Regions from separate parts of the Microbacterium sp. 05T445 genome, predicted to be linked through region 2. Evidence: predicted binding sites of a transcription regulator. Region 2 holds the regulator's gene; the other holds the start of a gene.

Region 1 (7,165 bases), on a different contig from region 2:
CCCGGGTCGTGCACCAGATGGGGTTGCCGACGCTGGCGGTGGCGGCCGTCGGGGGTGCGACCGGGGGCGAGTTCACCGCCGAGCTCGCCGCGTCGGGCGTCCCGCATCGGCTTGTGCCGTCGGATGCCGCCACCCGACGCACGATCGCGATCGTCGACGAGCACACCGGCGACGCGACGATCTTCAACGAACGGGGCGCGGACCCCGGCCCCGCGGCACGCGAGGAGCTGCAGCAGACCGTGGTCGCGGCGTCGAAGGATGCCGGAGCGCTCGTCGTGTCGGGAAGCCTCCCGCCGGGGATGCCCGTCGCTCTCGTCGAAGCGCTCGTGCGGATCGCGCAGGAGCGCGGCATCCCGTCGATCGTCGACAGCTCGGGCGACGCGCTGCTCGCGGCGGCGCGGGCAGGGGCCACCGTGCTCAAGCCCAATCGCGCCGAGCTCGCCGAGGCGACCGGCGTCGACGACGAGCTCGCGGCCGCCCGCGCGCTCCTCGGGGGCGGCACGCGCCTCGTGCTCGTCTCGCTCGGCGCCGACGGCATGCTGGCGGTGAGCGCCGACGGTGCCGCCCTGCACGCCCGGCTGCCGGAGGTGCTGGCGGGCAACCCGACCGGCGCCGGCGACGCGGCGGTGGCCGCGGCATCCGTCCTCCTGGCCCGCGGAGCGACCGCGCCCGAAGAGCTGCTGCGCGCAGCGGTGGCGTGGTCGGCCGCAGCCGTGCTCGAACCCGTCGCCGGGGCGATCTCGCCGCGGCACGCCGAATTCGCCGGACGGATCGTCGTGCGGCCCTACCCTCCGGAGACCCTGTGACCCTCGTCCTCAGCCGCGACCTCGTCGCGGACGCCGCAGCGCGCTCGTCCGCGGTCGGCGCCTTCAACGTCGTGCACCTCGAGACCGCGGAGGCGCTCGTGCGCGCGGCCGAGAACGCCCGGCTGCCGGTGATCCTGCAGATCTCCCAGAACTGCGCCGACTATCACGGCGGTCTGGCGCCCATCGCGCAGGCGACGCTCGCGCTGGCGGAGGCGTCGTCGGCGCCGGTGGCGGTGCACCTCGATCACGCCGAGCGAGAGGATCTGGTGAGCGAGGCGATCGACCTCGGCTTCGGCTCGGTGATGTTCGACGCCTCCCGTCTGCCGTACGACGAGAACGTCGCGGCCACCGCGCGGGTGGTCGCCGGGGCGCACGCGGCCGGCGCCTCGGTGGAGGGCGAGCTCGGCGAGATCGGCGGCAAGGACGGCGCGCATGCTCCCGGCGTGCGCACCGATCCCGACGAGGCACGCGCGTTCGTGGCCGCCACCGGCGTGGATGCGCTCGCGGTCGCCGTGGGGTCGTCCCACGCGATGACGGCGCGCACGGCGCAGCTGGACGTGGATCTGATCGCCCGCCTCCGTGCGGCGCTGGATGTCCCGCTCGTGCTGCACGGTTCGTCGGGCGTGGCCGACGACGTCCTGGTGCAGGCGATCTCGGCCGGCATGGCCAAGGTGAACGTGTCGACGCACCTGAACGGCTGCTTCACGCGCGCGGTGCGCGACGCGCTGGATGCCGATCCGAACCTCGTGGACTCGCGCCGCTACGTGCGCGAAGGGCGCGCGGCCGTCGCGGCGGAGGCGGAGCGGATGCTGCGTCTTTTCGCCGGCGACCTCGCACGCGTGCCGTGATCGAGCTGCGGCCTCTCGCCGACGCCGACGTCGACGCCCACAACGCCGGCGAGGACGACGAGACCATCCACTGGCTCACGGGAGGACGCGGCACCGCCGAGACCACCCGGCGGCACTTCGCGATGCTCGCCGAGAACGCGCGGCGCGGGGTGGGCAAGCGCGGGTTCGGCGTGTGGCTCGACGGCCGGCTGGCGGGCTACGTGGACTTCGATCCCGACCTCGCCGACCTCCCCGGACCCGGCGACGTCAACATCTCGTACGCCGTGCATCCGTGGGCCCGGCGCCGGTCGCTGGCCACCGCCGCGGTGCTGCTGCTGTGCGATCGGCTGAGTGCCGACGGGGTCGGAACGCGTGCCGTGATCCGGACGGAGCCCGACAACGTCGCGTCGGTGGGCGTGGCGGAGCGCTGCGGGTTCCGCTTCCACGGCGAGGTGCTCTCGGCGACGGACCGCCACTCCGACGGCACGCCGGTGCGTTACGCGGTGTACACGCGCCCGCTCATCGGGGCCGCTCCGGCACCGTGAGCGGCGCGATCCGCTCGGGTACGACCCAGCACGGGGTCACGGCATCCGGCTGACGAACTTCTTCGCGTCCACCGGCTTGCGGCGTCCCTCGCGCGAGCCCGCCGGCTTGCCGCCGACGTACAGCCAGCCCAGGAGCTCCTCGTTCTTCTTCAGGCCGTGCGCCTTGGCGACGGCCTTCGCCCGCGTGTAGTGGCCGGTACGCCAGATGACGCCCCACCCGGCCTCGTCCAGAAGCAGGCTCAGCGTGTGCGCGACGCCGGAGGCGACCGCCTCCTGCTCCCAGCGCGGCACCTTGTGGCTCTTGCGGTAGCTCGCGACGACGGCGATGAGCAGCGGTGCGCGCAGCGGCTTGGACGACGAGCCCTTCTCGCCGTCGGCCTTGTTGATCGCCCGGCCGAGTCGTTCGCGGTCGGCGCCGCGCAGCTCGATCAGCCGCCACGGCGCGAGAGACGAGTGGTCGGCGACCCGTCCGGCGGCCGCGACGAGCGCGAGCAGCTCGTCGGTGGTCGGCGTGTCGTCGGTGACCTTCGACCACGACCGTCGCGCCAGCGCGGCCTCACGGGCACCGGGCATCAGGCAGTGTCCTGCCCGGGGGTGAACTGCAGCGAGATCGAGTTCATGCAGTACCGGTCGCCGGTGGGGGTGCCGAACCCATCGGGGAAGACGTGGCCGAGGTGCGAGCCGCAGTTCGCGCAGCGCACCTCGGTGCGCACCATGCCGTGGCTGTCGTCCTCGATCAGCTCGACGGCCTCCGGACGGATCGACTCGTAGAAGCTCGGCCATCCGCAGTGCGAGTCGAACTTCGTCCCGCTCTGGAACAGCTCGGCCCCGCATGCCGCGCAGGTGTAGAGACCGGCGCGCTGCTCGTCGAGCAGTTCGCCGGTCCACGGGCGCTCGGTGCCCGCCTCGCGCAGCACCGCGTACTGGTCAGGGCTCAGCTCGGCGCGCCACTGGGCATCGCTCTTGTCGACGGCGTAGGTCATGGGGATCCTCCTCGGCCGCGCGTGCGGCACCCTCCATTCAACCGCAGCCGGTCGCAGCGGGGGCGCGCGCGTCTGAACGTCTGCCGCGAAACCGTGCGTGGGGTGCGCGAGGATGGCCGGGTGACAGACGCCAGCCCGGATGCCGAGGCCACCGCCGTCGCGGAGCGCTACGGCCGGTTCGCCCGCGACGAGGCGCCCGGTCGGTCGGCGCTCTACGCCGACTGGGCCGCCGGCGTCGCCGCCGACGGCGCGGTCGCGCGGATCCTCGCCGGGATCCCCGCCACGCACCGGCAGCCGCCGCTGGTGTTCGCCGTCACCCGCATGCTCGGGGCGCCCGAGGGAACCTACCCGGCGTGGGCAGCGTGGGTGCGGGACCATGCCGCCGACGTCGTGGTCGAGGCATCCCGCCGGCGCCTGCAGACCAACGAGCCGCAGCGCTGCGCGGCGCTGCTCCCTGCCCTGGCGAGCGTCGAGGGGCCGATCGCGCTGCTCGAGCTCGGTGCCAGTGCGGGGCTGTGCCTGTACCCCGATCGCTACTCCTACCGGTACCGCGCGGGTGGCGAGGTCGTCGCGCTGGATCCGCCGAGCGGGGAGTCGACCGTGGTGCTCGAGTGCGAGGTCAGCGGGCGCGCGCCGCTGCGGATGCCCGACGTGGTGTGGCGCGCGGGCATCGACCTCGAGCCGCTGGATGCCGCGGACGACGGCGACCGGCGCTTCCTCACCAGCCTGGTGTGGCCGGGCGAGGCCGGGCGTGAAGCCCGCATCGCCGCGGCCCTCGACATCGTCGCCGCCGACCCGCCGCTCCTGTTCGCCGGCGATGCGTCCGAGCCGGCCGTGCTGGCGGACGTCGCCGCGCGCGCACCGCGTGACGCGACGCTGGTCGTGACGACGCCCGGCGTGCTGCCGCACATCCCGCGCGTGGGCCGCGAGCGCCTCGTCGCCGCGGTGCGCGCCCTCGACGCCGTGTGGATCACGATCGACCCTCCAGGACTGCACGAGTGGTGGCATCCGCCCGTCGACCCCGCCACGTGGGGCGGCTTCGTGCTCGGCCGCGACGGCGAGGCGCTGGCCGCGGCCGATCCGCTGGGCGCGTTCGTGCACTGGCGCGCGTCGCAGGCGGGACGGAAGGATGCCGCGGGCTAGCGTGGACGGGTGCCCTTGACCGACCGCGATCGCGCCCTCCTCGACTTCGAGGCCGAGTGGCGCCGCCACGCGGGGGCCAAGGAGGAGGCGATCCGCGCCGACCTCGGCATGTCGCCGGCGCGGTACTACCAGCTGCTCGGCCGCCTCATCGACACCGCGGCCGCCCAGGAGCACGACCCGATGCTCGTCAAGCGTCTCCGCCGCCTTCGCGACGAGCGCCTGCAGGAGCGGGCCGCGCGCGCGGCCGACGCGCGCTGAGCGCGGCATCCGCGCTCGCGGTATCGCGTACCCGGCTGTCGCGCACGGAACCCACGGGTTCGGCCGGGTAACATCGTCGGGTGCCGACCTCCACCTTCCCCCGGGATCGTTTCGACGACGTACCGGAGACGGACCGCGTCGGCGCGCACCGGGCGGAGAACCCGCGGATGCGCGGCTGGCTCGTGTTCCTGTGGGCCGCAGTGGCCACCGTCGTGCTCGTCGCCGTCGGCATCTTCGGCACCCTGCTGGCCTCGGGTCGCATCGAGCTCGTGCCGACGCCGACGCCGACCGTCGAGCCGACGCCCGAGGTCACGCCGGTGATCGACCAGTCCTACGAGGTCATGATCCTCAACGCCACCCCCGAGCAGGGACTCGCCACGCAGATGAAGGAGGTCGTGGTGGGAGCCGGATGGGCCGCTGACGCGGTCACCGCAGGCGAAGCCGGCTCGGAGGACTTCCCGACCACCACGGTGTTCTACGTGAACCCCGCCGACGAAGCCGCCGCGAAGGGCCTGGCGCAGGTCATCGGCGGTGCGGCCACCGAGCAGAGCGAGGCGTACCCGCCGACGTCGCCCGACGTGCCGCAGCTGACCGTCGTGATCGGCCTCGACCGCACGGCCGCCGGGCAGACCCCCGCGCCGACTCCCTGAGCGCACCGACCCGTGTTTCACGCCGGTAAACACTTGTGTGCCTGCGTGTCAACAAGTGACGAAACCCGGCTGCGCCGTCCATCGCCCTGCATACGATGAAGCCCTGCACCGCCGGCAACAGGAGAAACGCATGACCCAGGGCACCGTCAAATGGTTCAACGCCGAGAAGGGATTCGGCTTCATCACCGTCGCCGACGGCCAGGACGTGTTCGTCCACTACTCGAACATCGACATGTCGGGCTTCCGCGTCCTCGAGGAGGGGCAGACCGTCGAGTTCACGGTCGGCTCCGGCCAGAAGGGCCCGCAGGCCGAGTCCGTGCGCGTCGTCTGAGCCCACGCGTCGGCGCGCGACGCCGACCGATGAACGAGACGGGATGCCGCCAGGCATCCCGTCTCGCTGTGTTTCGGCATCCCTCTCGCGGCTTGCACTCGATAGGGTCGAGTGCCAGAATGATTTAGCACTCGTGTTTGTTGAGTGCTAACACCCCAAGCCAACGTTCCGGAGGGACGACACACACATGGCAAAGATCATCGCTTTCGACGAGGAGGCCCGTCGCGGCCTCGAGCGCGGCCTGAACACGCTGGCCGATGCCGTCAAGGTGACGCTCGGCCCGCGCGGTCGCAACGTCGTGCTCGAGAAGAAGTGGGGCGCCCCCACGATCACGAACGACGGTGTCTCCATCGCCAAGGAGATCGAGCTGGACGACCCGTACGAGAAGATCGGCGCGGAGCTCGTCAAGGAGGTCGCCAAGAAGACCGACGACGTCGCCGGTGACGGCACCACCACCGCGACCGTCCTCGCCCAGGCGCTCGTGCGCGAGGGCCTGCGCAACGTCGCGGCCGGCGCCGACCCCATCTCGCTCAAGAAGGGCATCGAGAAGGCCGTCGCCGCCATCACCGCCGAGCTGCTCGAGTCCGCCAAGGAGGTCGAGTCCAAGGAGCAGATCGCCGCCACGGCGTCGATCTCTGCCGCCGACCCCGAGATCGGCGCGCTCATCGCCGAGGCCATCGACAAGGTGGGCAAGGAGGGCGTCGTCACCGTCGAGGAGTCGCAGACCTTCGGCACCGAGCTCGAGCTCACCGAGGGCATGCGCTTCGACAAGGGCTACATCAACCCCTACTTCGTCACGGACCCGGAGCGCCAGGAGGCGGTCTTCGAGGACCCGTACATCCTCATCGCGAACCAGAAGATCTCGAACATCAAGGACCTTCTGCCCGTCGTCGACAAGGTGATCCAGGACGGCAAGGAGCTCGTCATCATCGCCGAGGACGTCGAGGGCGAGGCTCTCGCGACGCTCGTGCTCAACAAGATCCGCGGCATCTTCAAGTCGGTCGCCGTCAAGGCTCCCGGCTTCGGCGACCGCCGCAAGGCGCAGCTGCAGGACATCGCGATCCTCACGGGTGGCCAGGTCATCACCGAGGAGGTCGGTCTCAAGCTCGAGAACGCCACCCTCGACCTGCTCGGCCGTGCGCGCAAGGTCATCGTCACCAAGGACGAGACCACGATCGTCGAGGGTGCCGGCGAGGCCGACCAGATCGAGGGTCGCGTGACCCAGATCCGCCGCGAGATCGACAACACCGACAGCGACTACGACCGCGAGAAGCTCCAGGAGCGCCTCGCCAAGCTCGCCGGCGGCGTCGCCGTCATCAAGGCGGGCGCGGCCACCGAGGTCGAGCTCAAGGAGCGCAAGCACCGCATCGAGGACGCCGTGCGCAACGCGAAGGCGGCCGTCGAGGAGGGCATCGTCCCCGGTGGTGGCGTCGCGCTCATCCAGTCGGGCCGCAAGGCTCTCGACTCGCTGCAGCTCACGGGCGACGAGGCGACCGGTGCGAACATCGTCCGCGTCGCGATCGAGGCTCCGCTGAAGCAGATCGCCCTCAACGCCGGTCTCGAGCCGGGCGTCGTGGCCAACAAGGTCTCGGAGCTCCCCGCGGGCCACGGCCTCAACGCCG
Region 2 (7,165 bases):
GGCCGCCACGGCCTGCGCCTCGGCCACCTGCGGGCACAGCACGATGTCACCGAGCAGTCCCGCCGGCGTCGGGGCGTCCTCGGTGCCGGGGCGCAGCTCGTCCATCGGGAAGCTGAGGACGTCGGTGGGGCCGGGCTCGTCCATCCACTGCACGTGGAGCGCCTCCATCGCGCCCTCGTCGACGAGGAGGATCGCGACGTCCGCGTCGGGGCTCACGTGAAGCTCGGCGAGGTTGTGCTCCATGAGCCGCAGGAGGACGGTCTCATCGACGGCGATCCCCGATTCGTTGCCGATCTCGATGGTCATGGGCGTCCTCGCTTCGGAAGGTGATCACGGGGTCCGGGCGTGCGAGCGGTCGCGGCGCGCCGCTCTGCGCGGTTGGCGAACTCAGTCGCCTCGTCGCGCTCGCGCCGCGCGGCGATGCGCCGCTCGTCGTACTCGCTGTAGGCGTCGACGATCCGGCCGACCAGGGTGTGGCGGACGACGTCGTCGCTGGTGAGGTACGAGAAGTGGATGTCGTCGATGTCGCCGAGCACGCGTGTGACCAGCCGCAGACCCGACGCGCCCTGCGGCAGGTCGATCTGCGTGATGTCGCCCGTCACGACCATGCGCGTGCCGAAGCCCAGGCGCGTGAGGAACATCTTCATCTGCTCGGGGGTGGTGTTCTGCGCCTCGTCGAGCACGACGAACGAGTCGTTGAGGGTGCGGCCGCGCATGTACGCCAGCGGGGCGACCTCGATCGTGCCGGTCGCCATGAGCTTGGGCACCAGCTCGGGGTCCATCATCTCGTTGAGCGCGTCGTACAGCGGTCGCAGGTAAGGGTCGATCTTGTCGGTCAGGGTGCCGGGGAGGAAGCCGAGCCGCTCCCCCGCCTCGACCGCGGGCCGCGTCAGGATGATGCGGCTGACCTCCTTGCGCTGCAGCGCCTGCACGGCCTTGGCCATCGCGAGGTAGGTCTTGCCGGTGCCGGCGGGGCCGATGCCGAAGACGATGGTGTTCTCTTCGATCGCGTCGACGTACGCCTTCTGCCCGAGCGTCTTCGGACGGATGACCTTGCCGCGCGACGACAGGATCGCCTCGCCGAGCACCTCGGACGGGCGGGGTCCGCCCTCAGAGCGGAGGATGCGGTTCGAGGACGCGACGTCGTCCTCGCCGAGCGCGTGGCCGGCACGGGTCATCGCGAGGAGCTCGTCGACGAGGGATCGCGCCGCGGCGACGGAGGCGGCATCCCCCGTGAGGGTGATCTCGTTGCCGCGCACATGCACGTCGACGCCGGGATGCTCCTTCTCCACCACGCGCAGCAGGCGGTCCTGCGGGCCGAGCAGCTGGACCATGGCGACGCCGTCGGCGAAGACGCGGTCGCTCACGGTGTCGTGAGGGGGTTGATCAGGCACCGAGGCTCTTCTCGTCGAGGCCGCCCGCGAGCACATGAGCGTGCACGTGGAAGATGGTCTGGCCCGCGTTCGGGCCGGTGTTGAACACGAGGCGGAAGTCGCCGTCGGAATGCTCTGCGGCCACCGTGTTCGCGAGCCCCACGACCTCGGCCATGAGGGCGGGATCCCCTGCCGCGAGCTCGACGACGTTGCGGTACTGCTCGGTCTTCGGGATCACCAGGAGGTGCACCGGCGCCTTCGGGGCGATGTCGCGGATCGCGAACGCGTTCTCGGTCTCCGCGATGATCTCGGAGGGGATCTCGCCCGTTCTGATGCGCGTGAAGATCGAGGGATCGGTCATGCCGCAAGTCTACCGACGCGGCCCCGTGCGAGGACGGTCGCCACGTGCCCGGTCACCAGCGCCCGAGCGCCGTGCTCACCACGGCCAGAGCGGCCGGACCCGCCGTCGAGGTGCGCAGCACGGTGTCGCCGAGCCGCACGAGGCGTGCGCCCGCGGCCGCCAGCGCATCGAGCTCCTCGGCGGCGATGCCGCCCTCGGGCCCGACGATCAGCAGGACGTCCCGCTCGTCGCCGGCGTCGAGGGCGAGCGCGCTCAGTCGGTCGGTCGCCGTCGGCTCCAGGACCAGGACGACGGATGCCGCCACCCGGCGCGCGAGCTGCCCGGTCGTCGCGAGCTCGGCGACCTCGGGCACCCACGCGCGGTGGGCCTGCTTGGCGGCCTCCCGCACGATCGTCGACCACCGGGCACGGCCCTTGGCCGCCTTGGCCGCATCCCACCGGGACACGCTGCGGGCCGCCTGCCACGGCACGATCTCATCCACCCCGAGCTCGGTCGCCGCCTGCACCGCGAGCTCGTCGCGATCGCCCTTGGCCAGCGCCTGCACGAGCACCAGACGCGGACGCGGAGCCTCGGCATCCGTCCGTCCCGCGATGCGCACGACCACCTCGCGCGGCCCCACCGACTCGACCTCGCCGGTGAGCCACGCGCCGCGCCCGTCGCCGAGCGTGATCTGCTCGCCGACCCGCACCCGTCGCACCGTGGCGGCGTGATGCGCCTCGGACCCGGTGAGCGTCACCGCATCGCCGGGCACCGCCGTGAGCGCGTCGTCGAGGAGGAAGTGCAGCGCCACGGCTCAGCCGTTCCGGAAGCGGTCGCGCAGCTTCGCGAACAGGCCCTGGTGGAACTCGGCCAGCTTGGGAGCGGGCGCCTTGGTGCGCTTGGCGAAGTCTTCGATGAGGGCGCGCTCCTTGTGGTCCAGGCGCGTGGGCGTGACGACGTGCACGCCCACCTTGAGATCGCCGCGCTGCGTGCCCCGCAGCGGCGTGATGCCGCGGCCCTTGATCGTCAGGATGTCGCCGGCCTGCACGCCCGCCCGCACCTCGAGGTCGACGGGGCCGTCCAGCGACTCGATCGTCGTGGTGGTGCCGAGGATCGCGTCGGGCATCGACACCTCGAGCGTCGCGAGCAGGTCGTCGCCGTCGCGGCTGAACACCTCGTGGGGCGACACGGTGACCTCGATGTACAGGTCGCCGTTGGGGCCGCCCGCCGGGCCGACCTCGCCCGAGCCGGGCAGCTGCAGCCGCAGGCCCGTCTCGACGCCGGCGGGGATGTCGAGCGACACCGTGCGGCGTGCCCGCACCCGGCCCTGCCCCTGGCAGGTCGCGCACGGGTACGGGATGGTCGTGCCGTAGCCCTGGCACACGTTGCACGGCTGCGTGGTGACGACGTTGCCGAGCAGGCTGCGCACCTGGCGCTGCACGTTGCCGGTGCCGTGGCAGATGTCGCAGGTCACCGGGCTGGTGCCGGGCTGGCAGCACGAGCCCTGGCAGGTCTCGCACAGCACGGCGGTGTCGACCTCGATGTCACGGTGCGTGCCGAACACGACGTCGCCGAGCTCGAGCGTCACCCGCACGAGGGCGTCCTGCCCGCGTTCGCGGCGCGACCGCGGCCGGCCCGCGCGGGCGCCGCCGGCGGCCCCGAAGAAGGTCTCGAAGATGTCGTTGAAGCCGCCGAAGCCGCCGGCGCCGCCGCCGAAGGGCGAGTCGCCGCCGCCCATGTCGTAGCGGGCGCGCTGATCGGGGTCGCTCAGCACGTCGTACGCGTGGGTCACGAGCTTGAAGCGCTCGGATGCCTCCTCCCCCGGGTTCACATCCGGGTGCAGCTGGCGGGCCAGCCGCCGGTAGGCCTTCTTGATCTCATCGGGGGTGGCGTCGCGTGAGACGCCGAGGACCTCGTAGTGGTCAGCCACTTTCGCCTTCCTGCCGCGGGAGTGCCGCGGGAATCGTGTGTTCGCGTCCGCGTCAGCGGGAGTTCTCGTCCTGCTCGAGCATGCGCGTGAGGTAGCGCGCGACGGCACGGACCGCCGCGAGGTTCGTGGGGTAGTCCATGCGGGTCGGCCCGAGCACGCCGACGCGGGCGACCGAGCCGGTCGCGTCGTAGTCGCTGGCGACGACGGATGCCTCCGCCAGGCCGAACGGCTCGTTCTCACGGCCGATGCTTGCCGCGAGCCCCTGCTCGTCGGCCACCATGTCGCCCATCAGTCGCAGCAGCGTGACCTGCTCCTCGATCGCCTCGAGCAGCGGGTAGATGCTGCCGCGGAAGTCGGCCTCGCGCCGAGCGAGGTTGGCGCTGCCTGCCATCACGAGCCGGTCCTGGCGGAACTCCTCGAGCTCTTCGGCCACGGCGCGCACGATCTCGTCGGTGGCGCGCTCGTGCGCCGGCGCCTGCTCGGCACGCGCGCCGAGGCGGTCTGCGATGCGCTGCAGCCCCTCGCGCACCGGCCTGCCGACCAGCAGCGTCCCGAGTCCGGCGCGGATGCGGGCGAGGTCGGCGTCGTCGAAGTCGTCACCGACGTGCGTGAGTCGCTGCGACACCCGGCCGGTGTCGGTGACGAGGATCACCAGCATCCGTCCGCCGCCGAGCTGCACCAGCTCGACGTGCGTCACCGTGGCGCGGGCGAACGAGGGGTACTGCACGATCGCGACCTGGCCGGTGAGCTGGGTGAGGGCGCGCACGGTGCGCACCAGCACGTCGTCGAGGTCGCCCGAGCCGTCGAGGAACGACGCGATGGCGGAGCGCTGCGCGGGGCTGAGCGGGCGCAGCTCGGCCAGGTGGTCGACGAAGACGCGGTACCCCTTGTCGGTCGGCACGCGACCCGACGAGGTGTGGGGCGCCACGATGAGCTCTTCGTCCTCGAGCAGCGCCATGTCGTTGCGGATCGTGGCAGCGGACACGCCGAAGGCGTGCCGCTCGACGATCGCCTTGCTGCCGACCGGCTCGCGCGTGTCGACGTAGTCCTGAACGATCGCGCGCAGCACCTGCAGACCCCGCTCGCTGACCATCCCGCCTCCTCACGCCGCGTCTGGCACTCGCATGACTGGAGTGCCAATTCTATCCGATGCACCTGTCAGGATCGCCGAGCGACGCCCGAGCGGGTCTTCCACCCCCAGGAGGACCCCTGTACGCGGTGGACGGATCACTCCGTGAGGCTGCGCACGACCGCGTCCGCCAGCAGCCGTCCGTGCCGGGTCAGCACGACGCGGCCGTGGACGGCGGCGGGGCCGTCGATGAGCCCGTCCGCGATGAGGGCGGCGACGGCGTGGCGTCCTTCGCCGAGCAGCTCCGCGACCGGGAGCCCCTCACGGATGCGGGTGCGGAGCAGGACGCTCTCGAGCGCGCGGGCCTCGGCATCCGGGATCTCGCGACCTGCCGCCGGCGATTCTCCGGACGCGAGCCGCTGGGCGTACGCGGCCGGGTGCTTGACGTTCCAGAACCGGACCCCGGCGATGTGGCTGTGCGCGCCTGGCCCGAACCCCCACCAGTCCGAACCGGTCCAGTACGCGAGGTTGTGGCGCGACCGATGCGCGTCGCCGCGTGCCCAGTTCGAGACCTCGTACCAGTCGTAGCCGGCGCCCGCGAGAAGGTCGTCGGCCAGCTCGTACATATCGGCCTGGAGGTCGTCGTCCGGTGCGGGGACCTCGCCGCGTCGGATCTGACGGGCCAGCTTCGTGCCGTCCTCGATGATGAGCGCGTACGCCGAGAGGTGGTCGGGCTCGAGGGCGGCGGCGGTCTCGAGCGAGGCGCGCCAGTCGTCGAGGGACTCCCCCGGGGCGCCATAGATGAGGTCGACGCTCACGTCGAGCCCCGCCTCGCGTGCGGCCGCCACGGCGGTGCGCACGTTCTCGGGGTCGTGGGTGCGGTCCAGGGCCGCCAGCACGTGCGGCACGGCCGACTGCATGCCGATCGACAGGCGGGTGACGCCGGATGCCGCGAGCTCGGCCGCCACCGCCGGGGTGACCGTGTCGGGGTTCGCCTCGACCGTGACTTCGGCGCCCTCGACGATGCCGAAGGCACCGCGGACGCCCTGGAGCATGCGGCCCAGGTCACCGGGCGGGAGCAGCGTGGGCGTGCCGCCGCCGAAGAACACCGTCGACGCCGCACGGTTGCCTCCCGCCCGCTCGAGCACGGCCGATGCGAGCTCGATCTCGCGCAGGAGGGTGTCGGCGTACTGGTCCTGGCGGGCGCCGCGCAGCTCGGAGGACGTGTACGTGTTGAAGTCGCAGTAGCCGCAGCGGACCCGGCAGAACGGCACGTGCAGGTACACGCCGAAGTCGGTCGCCTCGTCGACGCGGGTGCCCGAAGGCAGCGATCCGTCCGCGGGAACGGGCTCGCCGAGCGGAAGAGCGGAGCCCATCAGCGCCTCACGCGGGGGTCGTGTACAGCGGCGAGATCGCGCGCAGGTAGCGGGTGAACAGCTCGCGCCGTCGGCGCTTGGTGAGCGCCGGGATGACGCGGTAGAGCACGGCATGCGGAGCGTCGAACGCCCGCACCGTGAACCACACCTCGTCGTTCTCGTACCACTCGATCATGAACGACTCCTCGCCGCTGACGACCGAGTCGCTCACGGTGCCGAGCGCGAAACCGACACGCCGGGGCTCCTCGACAGCGAAGATGACGCGCAGCTCGGCGTCGGCGCGCAGCCCCTTCACGCGGCCGTCGACGCGGATCGTCGTGCCGGGCCCGACGAACGGCGTACCCTCGGCGTCGAAGCGCTGCTCGGCTTCGGAGCGGCTCGGCGCGACGGGGTTGCCCTCGGCGTCGAAGCTGACGCCCGAGTACGTCGGCCCGGACGCGGGCCGGACGTCGGTGACCTCGAGTCCCGCGCCCTTGAGCGCGGTCCATGACATCAGCGCCTCGCTCGCGGCCTGGAAGCGGCCCTCGCCACTGCCGATGCGCCACGATTCCTCCGCGGGGATGCTGCGCTCCGGCGGATATTGCATCAGATCGGGCGCCTGCGTGGCGCCGACGGCGGCGTAGTCGACGGTGTCGTCACGGAAGGTTCCTCGACGCATGGGTACCAGCCTAAGGGGTGCTCCTGACCGGCTCGTGGGAGGCGCCCGCCGGCATTGGGCTCACGGCCGACGGCAGGCGTGTCGGCCGGCCATGCGAGACTGCCGGAATGCGCGCTGCGGACTTCCTTCAGCCACCCGTCGTGGCCGTCCGCGCACGGGACGAGCTCGCGCCGGCCGACCGTACCCGATGGCCGGTGACGATCCCGGCGGTCGCTCAGCTGCTCGACGAGGGCCTCGACCTCGGCCCAGGGGTCACGTTCCTGGTCGGCGAGAACGGGTCGGGCAAATCGACGGTGCTCGAGGGCATCGCGATCGCCTACGGGTTCTCACCCGAGGGCGGGTCGGCCTCAGCCCATCACCGCACCCGCGCCACCGAGTCGCCGCTGTCGGACTGGCTGCGGATCCAGCGCGGCGTAGGC

The links. The regulator HrcA, encoded in region 2, represses chaperone genes, less so after heat shock. The targets are predictions, from matches to a motif close to TTNGCACTCGNNNNNNNCGAGTGCNAA.
Region 1: the regulator HrcA is predicted to act here: its motif matches at 5,668-5,694, upstream of groL (chaperonin GroEL).

What each region holds. Positions count from the first base shown of each region.
Region 1 is NZ_JBFTKJ010000001.1:364,380-371,544, reverse strand. Features, by position in the region: gene AC1DDU_RS01690 (1-phosphofructokinase family hexose kinase) at 1-806, shown strand, start outside; gene AC1DDU_RS01685 (class II fructose-bisphosphate aldolase) at 803-1,654, shown strand; gene AC1DDU_RS01680 (GNAT family N-acetyltransferase) at 1,651-2,178, shown strand; gene AC1DDU_RS01675 (nitroreductase family protein) at 2,215-2,751, opposite strand; gene msrB (peptide-methionine (R)-S-oxide reductase MsrB) at 2,751-3,161, opposite strand; gene AC1DDU_RS01665 (DUF2332 family protein) at 3,282-4,304, shown strand; gene AC1DDU_RS01660 (DUF3263 domain-containing protein) at 4,314-4,562, shown strand; gene AC1DDU_RS01655 (LytR C-terminal domain-containing protein) at 4,643-5,212, shown strand; gene AC1DDU_RS01650 (cold-shock protein) at 5,343-5,543, shown strand; gene groL (chaperonin GroEL) at 5,731-7,165, shown strand, end outside.
Region 2 is NZ_JBFTKJ010000002.1:1,404,178-1,411,342, reverse strand. Features, by position in the region: gene ybeY (rRNA maturation RNase YbeY) at 1-306, opposite strand, end outside; gene AC1DDU_RS16145 (PhoH family protein) at 303-1,334, opposite strand; gene AC1DDU_RS16140 (HIT domain-containing protein) at 1,387-1,734, opposite strand; gene AC1DDU_RS16135 (16S rRNA (uracil(1498)-N(3))-methyltransferase) at 1,787-2,524, opposite strand; gene dnaJ (molecular chaperone DnaJ) at 2,528-3,643, opposite strand; gene hrcA (heat-inducible transcriptional repressor HrcA) at 3,696-4,736, opposite strand; gene hemW (radical SAM family heme chaperone HemW) at 4,871-6,088, opposite strand; gene AC1DDU_RS16115 (DUF1990 family protein) at 6,096-6,746, opposite strand; gene AC1DDU_RS16110 (AAA family ATPase) at 6,854-7,165, shown strand, end outside.